Regions from separate parts of the Actinoplanes ianthinogenes genome, predicted to be linked through region 2. Evidence: riboswitches for the same ligand, from Rfam matches in the RefSeq annotation. Region 2 holds a riboswitch; each other region holds the start of a gene.
What was found. A riboswitch is a leader RNA that binds a small molecule or an ion and turns the genes downstream of it on or off. The one in region 2 is predicted to bind cobalamin.
Positions count from the first base shown of each region.

Region 1: another riboswitch for cobalamin. It lies ahead of Aiant_RS45415 (VWA domain-containing protein); the one in region 2 lies ahead of Aiant_RS22265 (ABC transporter substrate-binding protein).
Region 3: another riboswitch for cobalamin. It lies ahead of Aiant_RS23555 (ribonucleoside-diphosphate reductase subunit alpha); the one in region 2 lies ahead of Aiant_RS22265 (ABC transporter substrate-binding protein).

Region 1 covers NZ_AP023356.1:1,155,392-1,159,830, forward strand. The annotation lists gene Aiant_RS45415 (VWA domain-containing protein) at 1-1,507, opposite strand, end outside; cobalamin riboswitch at 1,518-1,650, opposite strand; gene Aiant_RS05325 (VOC family protein) at 1,725-2,075, opposite strand; gene Aiant_RS05330 (SRPBCC family protein) at 2,100-2,606, opposite strand; gene Aiant_RS05335 (ArsR/SmtB family transcription factor) at 2,603-2,920, opposite strand; gene Aiant_RS05340 (citrate synthase) at 3,054-4,337, opposite strand.
Region 2 covers NZ_AP023356.1:4,940,498-4,944,936, reverse strand. The annotation lists gene Aiant_RS22285 (VOC family protein) at 1-126, shown strand, start outside; gene fliQ (flagellar biosynthesis protein FliQ) at 188-457, opposite strand; gene Aiant_RS22275 (ABC transporter ATP-binding protein) at 573-1,349, opposite strand; gene Aiant_RS22270 (FecCD family ABC transporter permease) at 1,346-2,389, opposite strand; gene Aiant_RS22265 (ABC transporter substrate-binding protein) at 2,386-3,318, opposite strand; cobalamin riboswitch at 3,404-3,536, opposite strand; gene Aiant_RS22260 (DUF4229 domain-containing protein) at 3,590-3,997, opposite strand; gene Aiant_RS22255 (hypothetical protein) at 4,010-4,435, opposite strand.
Region 3 covers NZ_AP023356.1:5,224,451-5,228,889, forward strand. The annotation lists gene Aiant_RS23550 (hypothetical protein) at 1-959, opposite strand, end outside; cobalamin riboswitch at 1,432-1,637, shown strand; gene Aiant_RS23555 (ribonucleoside-diphosphate reductase subunit alpha) at 1,750-4,179, shown strand; gene Aiant_RS23560 (ribonucleotide-diphosphate reductase subunit beta) at 4,179-4,439, shown strand, end outside.

The DNA of each region.
Region 1 (4,439 bases), 3.8 Mb from region 2:
GCAGGGCGGCACGGAGGGTGGCGGGGAGGTGTGGAGCGCCGGCGAGTTTGCCGAGGGGTTTGCGGGAGCCGACGACGCGGCCCCGGCGGGCGTAGGCCGGGGAGCGCTTGCCCGTGTGGCCACCCTCGCCGAGGGCGGTGATCCGCAGCGTGCGTGGCCGGAACGCGGCGCCGGCCTGGGCCGGGGCCGCGGCGCCGCCCTGCGGACTCTCGCCGCTCGGCGGCGGGTTGTCGGCGGGCGAAGGCGCTTCAGCCCGCGGGCCACCGGGAGGAAGGCCGCCGCCGGGACCACCGGGCCCGCTGTCCGGGCCGCCGGGGCCGCTGTCCGGGCCGTCGGGACCGCCGTCCGGATCGTCGTCCGGCTGCTGATCGTCCGGCCCATCACCAGAGGTGTCATCCCCCGCCTGCTGCTCCTCGGCCTGGCGTTCGAGATCCTCCCGGGCCTGACGCTCGGCCTCGGCGAGAGCCTGGTCCAGCTTCTCCTCGTCGGTCCCGGGCGGATCCAGCGGATCGGTGCGACGGCGATGCGGCAGCGCCAGCCGGGCCGCGTCCCGCACGTCGTCGGCGGTCACCCGGTCACGGCCGTGCCAGGCCGCCATCGCGACCGCGCAGCGGGCCACCACGATGTCCGCGCGCATGCCGTCGACCCCGTACGCCAGGCAGACCCGGGCGATCCGGTCGAGTTCGGCGTCGGGCAGGACCACCGTCGGCAGGATGGCGCGGGCCGCCGCGATCCGGGCCGCGTACTCCCGCTCGTCGGCGGCGAACCGGGCGGCGAAGGTGGCCGGGTCCAGCTCGTAGGCGAGGCGGCGGCGGACCACCTCGGCGCGCTGGGTGGCGTCGCGCGGGGCGGCGACCGTGACCACCAGGCCGAACCGGTCGACCAGCTGGGGGCGGGGTTCGCCCTCCTCCGGATTCATGGTGCCGACCAGCAGGAAGCGGGCGGCGTGTTTGACCGAGACGCCGTCGCGCTCGACGTGGGCGCGGCCCATCGCCGCGGCGTCCAGGAGCAGGTCGACCAGGTGGTCCGGGAGGAGGTTGACCTCGTCGACGTAGAGGACGCCGCGGTGGGCGGCGGCCAGCAGGCCGGGCTCGTACGCCTTGACGCCGTCGGCCAGGGCACGCTGGATGTCGAGGGTGCCGACGACCCGGTCCTCGGTGGCTCCGACCGGCAGCTCGACCAGGTTGGCCGGGCGGTGCGCGGCGGGGGTGTCGGCGGCGTGCGGGCCGTCCGGGCACTCCGGGTCCGGTGCGGCCGGGTCGCAGGCGAAGCGGCAGCCGCGGACCACCGTGACCGGCGGGAGCAGGGCGGCCAGGGCGCGGACGACCGTGCTCTTGGCGGTGCCCTTCTCGCCGCGGACCAGCACCCCGCCCACGGCCGGCGAGACCGACGTGAGCAGCAGGGCGAGGCGCAGGTCGTCCAGGCCGACCACGGCCGAGAACGGGTACGGAGTTGTCACAGGGGTTTCCCTCCCGGCGGGTGTCCACGCCCGCGCGTCGGTCGTCACGAGCGGCCGGAGTCTCCTGACTCCCGGATCGCCGTTCCCCGCTCGCCTTCCGGCCCGCCGGTCGGGCCGTGGCGTGCTGTCTCGTCAGCGGGTCGCTCCCCGGTCACAGTGGCGGGACCGTCCCGGACTCGCACCGGGTTCCTCCGCAACCGCTCGCGCCCCATCTTTCCGATCCGGCCCCCAGCCCGTCAAACAACGAGCAGCGAGATCACCAAGGTCACACCGAGACCAGGCAGAGCACGTGCCCGTCGGCGTCGCTGAGCACCGCCTGCCGCTCACCCCACGGCTGGTCCTCCGGCGCGTCGATCACGGTGGCCCCGGTCTTCTCGGCGGCCGCGGTGGTCGCGTCGACGTCGTCCACCCGGAAACTGATCGCCACCCCGGCCAGGCCGGCGGTCGGCGGCCGCTGGTGCAGCAGCAGCTCGGTGGTCGTGCCCGGCACCTCGAACGCGACGACGTCCCCGAAGGCCGCCTTCTCCACGAGACCGAGAACGTCCTGGTAGAGGGCCCGGCTCCGGGACAGGTCCGCTACCGACACGATAAGGCGCTGAAGTCCGATTACGGTCATGATCGCGACCCTACGTCAGCTCGGCTAGGCGAAGAGTTCGGCGTACCGGTCGCGCAGCTCCGCCCAGCCGTGGCGCATCGCGTCCCGGCCGCGGATCGCGGTGACCGGCTCGCCGGCCAGCAGGCGGGCCAGCACGTCCGCGCACAGGTGCCAGCCGGCCGCGACCATCGCGTCCATGTCCCGATCGGCCAGCGTGTGCCGCAGGGTGAGCCGGGTGCCGCCCTCGACCGGCGCCAGCTCCCAGCGCAGCAGATCCTCGCCCCACGTGTATTCGAGCAGGTGCGGCGGCTCCACCCGGCGCACCGTCGCGGGCAGCGCGGTGCGGTCGTCGCCGTCGACCATGGTCAGCGTGGCGGGGCCGGTTTCGGTCAGGGCACGGGAGGCGGTGAAGGGCGCCCAGCGGTCCAGGCGCTCCGGGTCGACCAGCGCGGGCCACACCTGCTCGGGCGGCTGCGGCAGGTCACGGACGAAGATCAGGGTCCAGCGGTCGCCGTCGGCGGCCACGCGGGCATCGGCGAGTGGTCCGGTCACGGTTCCTCCTCCGAGGTTGTCGGCGCGAGATGTCGCTCGAGGGCGTCCAGGTGGCGGTCCCACAATTTCCGGTACGGCCGCAGCCATGCGTCGAGCGCCCGGAACGGCGCACCTTCGAGGCGGTAGATCCGCTGCTGGGCCTGCGCGCGCACCGAGACGACGCCGGCCTCGCGCAGCACCCGCAGGTGTTTGGAGACCGCGGGCTGACTCATCCCGAGCGCCCCGACCAGGTCACCGACGCTCGCCTCGCGGGTCAGCAGCGCGTCGACGATGCGCCGGCGGGCCGGTTCGGCGAGCACCTCCAGAACGTCCACCCCTCCAACATGCCGCTACGCGTATATAACTGTCAAGGAATACCGGAGACCGAAAAACGCCCCACCGGAAAACCGGTGGGGCGCACTTCGCACTTATTCGGGTCGGGCTCCGCCTCCGAGTCCGCGCCGATTTTCAGCGCTGCGACATCGGGGTGAAGTCGCGCACCGGCGAACCGGTGTAGATCTGCCGCGGGCGACCGATCTTGTTGGCCGGGTCGTGCATCATCTCGCGCCACTGGGCGATCCAGCCGGGCAGACGACCGATAGCGAACAGCACCGTGAACATCTTCGTCGGGAAGCCCATGGCCTTGTAGATCAGGCCGGTGTAGAAGTCGACGTTCGGGTACAGCTTGCGGGAGACGAAGTAGTCGTCGTTGAGCGCGATCTCCTCGAGCTGGAACGCGATGTCCAGCAGCGGGTCCGGCGTGTCCAGCGTGGAGAGCATCTCCTGGGCGGCCTTCTTGACGATGGCGGCGCGCGGGTCGTAATTCTTGTAGACCCGGTGGCCGAAGCCCATGAGCTTGACGCCCTTTTCCTTGTTCTTCACCCGGGTGACGAACGAGTTGACGTCGCCGCCGTCCTTGCGGATCTGCTCGAGCATCTCGAGCACCGCCGCGTTGGCGCCGCCGTGCAGCGGGCCGGACAGCGCGTTGATGCCGGCCGAGATCGAGGCGAACAGGTTCGCCTGAGCCGAGCCGACCAGCCGCACGGACGACGTGGAGCAGTTCTGCTCGTGGTCGGCGTGCAGGATGAACAGCATGTCGAGGATCTTCGCGACCTTGGGGTCGACGTCGTAGTTGACGGTCGGCAGGCCGAACGTCAGACGCAGAAAGTTCTCAACGTAGTCGAGCGAGTTGTCCGGGTACGGCAGCGGGTGGCCGATCGACTTCTTGTACGCGTACGCCGCGATCGTCGGAAGTTTCGCCATCAGCCGGATTGCGGAGATATCCACCTGCTCGTCGTCCAGCGGGTCGAGCGCGTCCTGGTAGAACGTGGACAGCGCGGTCACCGCCGACGAGAGCACCGCCATCGGGTGCGCGTCCCGCGGGAAGCCGGAGAAGAAGGTCCGCATCTCCTCCTGGAGCAGCGTGTGGACCCGGATCTTGTCGGCGAAGTCGCGCAGCTGCGCCTCGGTCGGCAGCTCACCGTTCATCAGCAGGTACGAGACCTCGAGGAACGTCGACTTCTCGGCCAGCTGCTCGATCGGGTAGCCGCGGTACCGCAGGATGCCGGCGTCACCGTCGATGTACGTGATCGCCGACGTCGTCGACGCGGTGTTGACGAAACCCTGGTCGAGGGTGACGTAACCGGTCTCCTTCAGCAGAGCACTGACGTCGATGCCGCCCGGCCCGTCGACGGCCTCGCGCACACCCATCGACAATTGGCCGCCAGGGTGGTCGAGCTTGACATCCGTCATGTATTTCCCTCACTTCACCGGCAGATGTCCCAAAGATTTTGCCGTTCACCGTAAACCCTCAACCTGAATGGGTCATCAGGTGGCCAGCCGTTGAGGCATTGG
Region 2 (4,439 bases):
GCGGAGCACGCGTTCGCCCTGGGCGGCCGGGTGATCACCGCGCCGACGACCATCTCGATCGGCCGCTATGCGGTGCTGACCGATCCGCAGGGCGCCACGTTCGCCGTGCTCGCGGGCCGCCGCTGAAACCCTCTTTTCGGTACGCGTTGAGCACACGAAAAAGGCCGCCCGTGACGGGCGGCCTCGATCAGCGCAGCAGGTCCGGGACCCGCTCGAACAGCTGCGTGGTGTAGGTGATCATCTCGTGCAGCATCCAGTTGCCGGCGAACAGCAGCACCGCACCGATCGCGATCGCCTTCGGCACGAACGACAGCGTCGCCTCCTGGATCTGCGTCACCGACTGGAACAGCGAGATCGCGAACCCGACCGCCAGCGCGGTCAGCAGCACCGGCGCGGACAGCTTCGCCGCGATCGTCATCGCCTGCAACCCCAGCTCAACCACCATCGTGTCGGTCATGCCCCTCAGTTCGGGCGATCCCGCGAACCCTGGAGTGCAGACCGGTCACCGCCCGGTTGCCATTCGGTTCACCCGCACAGGAAACCTCAAGCAGCCCTTTCCCCTGCCGCGCGGCTCAGGGCCGGACCGCCACCACCAGCGGACCGTGATCACCGGGGATGACCCGGACCTTCACCCGGTAGTGCTCGGCGAGGTTGGCCTCGGTGAGCACCTCGGCGGGGGTGCCGGCGGCGGCCACCCGGCCGGCGGAGAGCAGGACCATGCGGTCGGCGTACTCGCCCGCGGTGGAGAGGTCGTGCATGGTCGCCAGGACGGTGAGCGAGCGCCCGGCGCGCAGCCGGTCGACCAGTTCCAGGACCTCCTGCTGGTGGCCGATGTCCAAGGCGCTGGTCGGCTCGTCGAGCAGCAGGATCTCGGCGCCCTGGGCCAGCGCGCGGGCCAGGAACACCCGCTGGCGTTCGCCGCCGGAGAGGGTGTCCAGGCGGCGGGCCGCGAACGGGATCAGGTCGAGCGCCGCCAGCTCCTCGTCGACCACGGCCAGGTCGGCGGCAGACTCGCGGCCGAGCGGCGGGATGTACGGGGTCCGACCCAGGAGGACGTAGTCGAAAACGGTCATAGCGGGTGGTACCACGGGACTCTGGACGACCACGGCGATGGTCTTGGCGCGGTCCCGGCGGTGCAGGCGGTCGACCGCGCGGCCGTGCAGGTGGACGGTGCCCTGGAAGGGGAGCAGGCCGGCCACGGCGCGCAGGGCGGTGGACTTGCCGGCGCCGTTCGGGCCGATCACGGTTACCCACTCGCCGACGGCGACTTCGAGGTCCACGTGGTCGACGATGAGGGCGTCGTCCAGGCGTACCGTCAGGTCGTTGACCATGATCGCCGGGGCGGTCATGTCGTGATCCCGCGGCTGGTGCGCATGACCACGATGAAGAAGGGCGCGCCGAGGAACGCGGTGACCACCCCGATCGGGATCTCCGCGGCCCCGCCGGCGACCCGGGCCAGCAGGTCGGTGAGGGTCAGGAAGGCCGCGCCGAACAGCAGCGACAGCGGCAGCAGCGAGCGGTAGCTCGGGCCGGTGAGCAGGCGCACCGTGTGCGGGACGATGATGCCGACGAAGCCGATCAGGCCGGAGACCGAGACCGCCGCGGCGGTGCCCAGCGACGCCGCGATGATCAGCAGGTAGCGGCTGCGCTGCGGGTGCAGGCCGAGGCTGGACGCCTCCTCGTCGCCGACGGTGAGCACGTCGAGCTCGCGGCGCTGAGTGAGGACGATGGCCGCGGTCAGCACGGTGTAGGGCAGGACCACCAGGACGTCGTGCCAGCCCGCGGTGGCCAGCCGGCCGAGCAGCCAGGAGTACACCTCGCGCAGCGACTCGACGTGCCGCTGCAACAGGTAGGTCTGCATCGCGGCGAGGAACGCGGAGACCGCGACCCCGGCCAGGATCAGCGTGCTGGGTGATCGGTCCCGGCCACCGGTGGCGCCGAGGATCCAGGTCATGGCGACCGCGATCAGGCCGCCGAGAAAGGCCGCCACCGGTACGCCGAGCGGCAGCCCGCCCGTCGCGCCGGCGGCCGGGCGCAGCACGATCACCGCGGTCACCCCGAGCCCGGCCCCGGCGGCGACGCCGAGCAGGTGCGGATCGGCCAGCGGATTGCGGAACGCGCCCTGGTAGGCGGCGCCGGCCAGGGACAGCATCGCGCCGACCAGGAGACCGAGCACCACCCGGGGCAGCCGCAGCTCGGTGAGGATGGCGACCTCCCGCTCGGTGAGGCCGCTGTGCAGATCCACCCCGGGGATCAGGTTGAGCAACTCGACCGCGACCGCGCCGGGCGGCAGCGAGACCGAGCCGAAGGCGAGGCCGGCGACGACCGCGACCAGCACGGCCAGCACACCGGCCGCCAGCCAGGCCGGGCGGAGCCCGGCCGGTCTCATGACGCCGGAACCTTGCTCACCGCGTCGGCCACGGCCTTCACAAGATCCACGGTACGGGGACCCCAGCGCGAGGCGATGTCGTCGTCCAGCGGATAGATCTGCTTCTTCCGCACCGCCGTGATCGACGACCAGCCGCTGCGCGCCCCGACCGTGTCGGCGGACTGCTGGCAGCACTGGGTGTCGGCCAGGAAGATGGTGTCCGGGTTCGCCTTGACCAGCGCCTCCGCGGAGAGCTGCGGATAACCGCCCTTGCTGCCGTCGGCGTCCGCCGGGTCGGCCACGTTGGTCATCGCGAACAGGTCGAACACCCCGCCGATGAAGGTCTTCGAGGTGGCGGAGTACAGCTCCGGGCCGAGCTCGTAGTAGTAGCTGAGCGGCTTGGTGCGCGCCGGGACCGCCTTGACCACCTGGTCGATCTCGGCCTTCATCTGCTCGTTGAGCTTGGTGGCCTCGCTGCTGTGCCCGGTCAGCGTGCCGAACTCGGCGATCTCCCGGTAGGTGTCGTCCAGGGTCTGCGCGGCCGGCGACAGGAACACCGGGATCTTGAGTTTGCCGAGCTGGGCGACGATCTGGTCGGCGTCGCCGGAGAGCACCACCAGGTCCGGATCCTTGGCGGCGATCGCCTCGGCGTTCGGCTTGAAGCCGGAGAGGTCGGTCTTGGGCGCGTCGGCCGGGTAGTCGGACTGGTCGTCGACCGCGGTGACCTGGGGACCGGCGCCGATGGCGAAGAGCATCTCGGTGGCGGTGGGGCTCAGCGAGACGATCTTCTCGGGCCGCTTGTCCAGGGTCAGCGAGCCGACCGTGGCCGGGAAGCTGGCGGCCGCGCTCGCCTGTCCGGGCTCCGGCGACTTGTCGGTGCTGTCCTTGCTGCCGCAGCCGGTGAGCAGCAGTGCGGCCGCCGTGGTGGCGGCGAGAAGCGCGCGCTTCATCGAGGTCCTCCTGTCGGTCGGGTGTGGTGCATCGCCGACAGGGCCCGGGGCCGCCGCCTGCGAGACGCCCCTCCCCGGGAGCGTGGGTTCGCGACCGCTCCCAGGCGACCTGGCTAGACCTCACATGGAGGGATCACAGTTGCGGGACAGCTCCGGTTTCACACCGGCTTCGCTGCGGCGCGGTCCCTGAAACGCTATCCCAGAGCGGCGCCGGCCGTCGCTCGACCTCAGGGTCTGTTCCGTCGGACACGTCCGCGGGCGCTTGCGGGCGTTACTTACCGGCCTCGCTCTTGTCCTCGCTCTTTTCGCCGCTGGCGTCGCCGGCCTTCGCATCCGCGGCGGTCTCCCCGGCGGTCTTTCCACCGGCGGTCTTCTCGTCGGCGGTCTTTCCACCGGCGTCGGCCGCGGCGACCCGGTCACCGGCCGCGGCGGCCTCGTCGTCTCCCGCCAGGGCGGAGCGCAGCCGCGCCTTCTCCGCGGAGCGGCGCTCGGCCGCCGAGCCGAGTTGCTCGGCCATCTGGTCGCGCCACTTGCGGAGCAGGAAGAACGCGAACCCGGCCGAGGCGACGAACGCGATCATCACCTTGACGAGGATGTTCAGCGGCAGCGGGAAGAGCGCGGCGAACACCACCACGAACAGGCCGAGGCGGCCCAGCGTGTACTTGACGGCGGGACTCATGATCTCTCTCCCTCAGCCGGACCGCTGACGGAGCCAGCGGAGGCCGTAGAACCAGACGAAGCAGTACACGACCGTAGCGGCCACGGCGCCGGCACCGCCGCTCACCAGGGGTGGAGTGTACGGCGCGACGACACCGGCGACCGTCATGCCCGCGGCGGCGCCGAACCCGATGCCGAGCGCCGCGGCCAGCACCCGGTCGGCGCCGAAGCCCTGCGCCCGGAACTGCTCGACGAACAGCCAGGTCGGCAGGATCAGGATCAGCCAGCCGTTGGTCTGGCCGAACTCGGCCACCCTGCTCAGCGCCAGGATGCCCTCCAGGACGAGCACCACCGCGATGCCGACGACCAGCCCGGCGAACGAGGCGCCGAGCAGATCACCGACCGTCTCCACCGGCCCCGCGGTGCGCCGCAGACCGCCTTTGCCGCGCTGCTGAGTCATCTCC
Region 3 (4,439 bases), 280 kb from region 2:
AAGCTGACCGCCGCGATCTGCTGCGTCGGCAGCACCGCCTGCACCATGTTGATCCGAACGACGAAGCAACCCTTCCGGTTCGCCGCCTTGTTGATCTCGTAAGCGGCCGCGACACCGGACACGACTACGGCGGCGGCGCAGGCTCCGGCAGCGACGGGCACCGGGATCTTGGCGCACCCGGTGGCACCGGCGATGATGCCGGCGGCGCTGCCACCCGCGCCGAGCGTGCCCTGGAGAGCCTTCGTAGCCGACCGCTTCCAGTAGAACGAGCAGGTCACGCCGCCGCAGAACTTGACCACGTCGGGGTCGGCCACGACCGGGTACAGGGCGCCCGCGGTGTCGATGTGCTGCGTGACCGTGCCACCGTCAACCTCGTACCAGGTGTGCAGCGACTTGCCGGTGCGATCCTTGGCCCATGGCGCCGCGACGGCGCCCAGCACGACGGCGCCGTCCGCCGTGACGATGTCCAGGCCACCGTCGCCGGCCGGCTCCAGCTTCGCGCCGGACGGCAGGTCGAAGTCGAAGTCGTACGCCTTCGGCGCCTTGGCGTCGTGGAGCGTCACCAGCGCGCGGACGTGGCCGTCGGCCAGCGCCTGAACGGCCGTCGAGGCGCTGCGGCCGGGACGCACCAGGGTGCCGTCCGCCGTCTGCACCGTGGCGCTCCCGGTGACCTTGGGAAGCGTCAGCGCGATGGTGTCAGCCGTACCGGTGCCGATGACGACCGGACTGTCCGCGTCCTTGCTGACGGACACCGCGGCGCCGGTGAAGGTATCGCCTGTCGAGGAGAGGCGGACCACCGGCGCGGACGGGTCGTTGCCGGCGGCGCGGACGACGGAAGCGGTCGCCTCCGGGGACTCGGTCCCGAGCGGTGCGGCCGACGCGGCGGTAGGCCCGGACAGCAGCGTGGCAGCAATGGCAGCGGTGCTGAGCAGGGCGACAGCAGGTTTGATGAGGTTCATGGTCCCGATCTCGGTATGACGAGGAGGCTTTTCTGGTGCCGCTTCTGGGCATGGCGATGCCCGGGTTCGAGCGTTGGAGATCCGAAGCGAGCAGCATCGTCACAGGCCAGATACCTAGTGGATGCGTTGCCGCATGCGGGCCCCCGTACCTCCCGATGCGACGCCAGGGACGTTAGCAACCCATTGCCCGCCGCCGATTCGGTGCTTTCGGACAGTCAGCACTGCTGAGGCAGCAATCGGCCGTACCGAAGAATTGGGTTTGATCGGCATGTTCCGCATGCCGGCGGTGATGGTTCGTGCCCGCCCGACCGTTTTGAACCGGGGGTCGGCGACGATCATTGTGATGTATGACAATTCGACGAAAGGGATCCGATGCATAATTTTTGGAAACTCAACTAATCGTCTCGGCGTGCTCGGGCGGCGGATGTGCGACACACCATGTGGCGTTGCGTGTCGCGGACCGTGCCCATATATAGTGTCCCTCGCAGCTGGTTCGCCCATCCCTAGTGGACGGTCGAGGCAACAGGGAACCCGGTGGGAAACCGGGACTGCCCCGCAGCGGTGAGTGGGAACGACCGCCGTCACACAAGCACTGGGTGCGAGCCTGGGAAGCGACGGCCAGTAGGCACGTGCGAAACGCCCACGAGTCCGAAGACCTGCCAGCGCGCCGCACACGACCGTGTGCGGCGGTCGAAGGCCGCGTGGGACGGCTGACGCCCTCGCGACCTCCGTGCGCCCGGAGGGGAGTGTCGGTGTCTTCCCGCGCGGCGACTCGCGAGGGATGAGGGCCATGACGCTCACACCGGAGAAAACCAGCGTGCCGGGACAGCGCCGGCAGGTCATGCAGGTGCGCAAGCGCAACGGCGAGCTGACGCCGGTCGACGTCAATCGGATCGTGGCGGCGGTGGAGCGCTGGATCACCGGGCTGGACGAGGTCGATCCGCTGCGGGTGGCGACCAAGACGATCAGCGGCCTCTACGACGGCGCCACCACCGAGGAGCTGGACAAACTCTCCATCCAGACGGCCGCCGAGCTGATCGGCGAGGAGCCGCAGTATTCGAAGCTGGCCGCCCGGCTGCTCATCGACCTGGTCGAGCAGGAGGTGCGCGAGCAGGGCGTCACGACGTTCAGCGAGTCCATCACGCTGGGCCACACTGAAGGCCTGATCGGCGACGACACTCTAGCCTTTGTAACGAAATTTCGGGACAAACTGGACGTGGCGATCGACGTGAGCGCGGACCTGCGCTTCGAGTATTTCGGCCTTCGCACCGTCGCCGACCGCTACCTGCTGCGCCACCCCACCAAGCGCGTCCCCATCGAGACCCCTCAGTACTGGCTGCTGAGAGTGGCCTGCGGGCTGTCGCAAACCCCCGACGAGGCGATCGGCTTCTACCGCCTCATGTCGAGCCTCGCCTATCTGCCCAGCTCACCCACCCTGTTCAACTCCGGCACCCGGCACACCCAGATGTCCTCGTGCTTCCTGGTCGACTCGCCCAAGGACGAGCTGGACTCGATCTACGAGCGGTACCACCAGGTCGCCAAGCTGTCGAAGTTCTCCGGCGGCATCGGCATCGCCTGGTCCCGGGTCCGCGGCCGGGGCGCGCTGATCCGCGGCACCAACGGCAAGTCCAACGGCATCGTCCCGTTCCTGAAGACCCTGGACGCCGGGGTCGCCGCGGTCAACCAGGGTGGCCGGCGCAAGGGCGCGGCCTGCGTCTACCTGGAGCCCTGGCACCCCGACGTCGAGGAGTTCCTGGAGCTGCGGGACAACACGGGCGAGGACTCACGGCGTACGCATAACTTGAATTTGGCGAACTGGATCCCGGACGAGTTCATGCGTCGGGTGGAGGCTGACGAACAGTGGTCGCTGATCGACCCGTCGGACGCCCCCGAGTTGCCCGACCTGTTCGGCGACGCATTCACCGAGGCCTATCGGAATGCGGAGAAGAAGGCGGTCCGGACCGTCAAGGCCCGCGATCTGTACGGCCGGATGATGCGCACCCTGGCGCAGACCGGCAACGGCTGGATGACCTTCAAGGACCGGTCGAACGCGCTGTCCAACCAGACCGGCGCGCCCGGCAACACGATCCACCTCTCCAACCTGTGCACCGAGATCCTCGAGGTGAACAGCGACGACGAGACGGCCGTCTGCAACCTCGGCTCGATCAACCTGGGCGCGCACACCACCGCCGGCGGCGTGGACTGGGAGCGGCTGCGGGCGACCGTGCGCACCGCGGTGGTCTTCCTGGACCGGGTGATCGACATCAACTACTACCCGTCCCAGCAGGCCGCCGCGTCGAACCCGCGCTGGCGTCCGGTCGGCCTCGGCCTGATGGGCCTCCAGGACGCGTTCTTCACGCTGCGCCTGCCGTTCGACTCGCCGGCCGCCAAGGAGCTGTCCACCCGGGTGCAGGAGGAGATCCTGCTGACCGCGCTGGAGGCGTCGGCCGAGCTCGCCGCGCGGTTCGGGCCGCATCCGGCCTTCGCCGAGACCCGCGCCGCGCGGGGCGACCTGCACCCCGAGCTGTGGGGCGCGCCGCTCGGCCAGCCCGAGCGCTGGGCCGCGGTCAAGGAGCGGATCGCGGCGGACGGCCTGCGCAACTCGCTGCTGATCGCGATCGCGCCGACCGCCACGATCGCGTCGATCGCCGGCTGCTACGAGTGCATCGAGCCGCAGGTCTCCAACCTGTTCAAGCGGGAGACCATGTCCGGCGAGTTCCTCCAGATCAACACCTACCTGGTGCGCGAGCTGAAGGCGCGCGGCCTGTGGACCGCGGAGATCCGGGAGGCGATCAAACGGGCCGAGGGTTCGGTCCAGGACATCGCCGGCCTGCCGGCCGAGATCAAGGGTATCTTCCGTACGGCCTGGGAACTGCCCCAGCGCGCTCTGATCGACCTGGCCGCCGCGCGGGCGCCGTTCATCGACCAGTCGCAGTCGCTGAACCTGTTCCTGGCCGCGCCGACCATCGGCAAGCTCTCGTCGATGTACCTCTACGCCTGGAAGTCCGGGCTGAAGACCTCGTACTACCTGCGCTCGCGCCCCGCGACGCGCATCCAGCAGGCCACCACCGCCGTCGCTCCGTCAGCGACGACGCCGCTGGTCCCGCCCGCTCGAACCGGTCCCGAGGTCGCCTCGTTCGGCGTGAACCTGCTCGGCGACACCGGCGGCGCGCTCGCCGCGGCCCTTGAGAACCCCGACATCTGTGAGGCTTGCCAGTAATGCTGCTCGACCCTGGAATGGACCTGACCCTGCGGCCGATGAAGTATCCGCACTTCTTCGACCGTTTCAAGGACGCCATCAAGAACACCTGGACGGTCGAGGAGGTCGACCTCCACGCCGACCTGGCCGACCTGGCGGTCCTGTCGGACGCGGAGAAGCACATGGTGTCCCGGCTGGTCGCGTTCTTCGCCACCGGCGACACGATCGTCGCGAACAATCTCGTGCTCAACCTCTATCAGCACGTCAATTCCCCGGAGGGG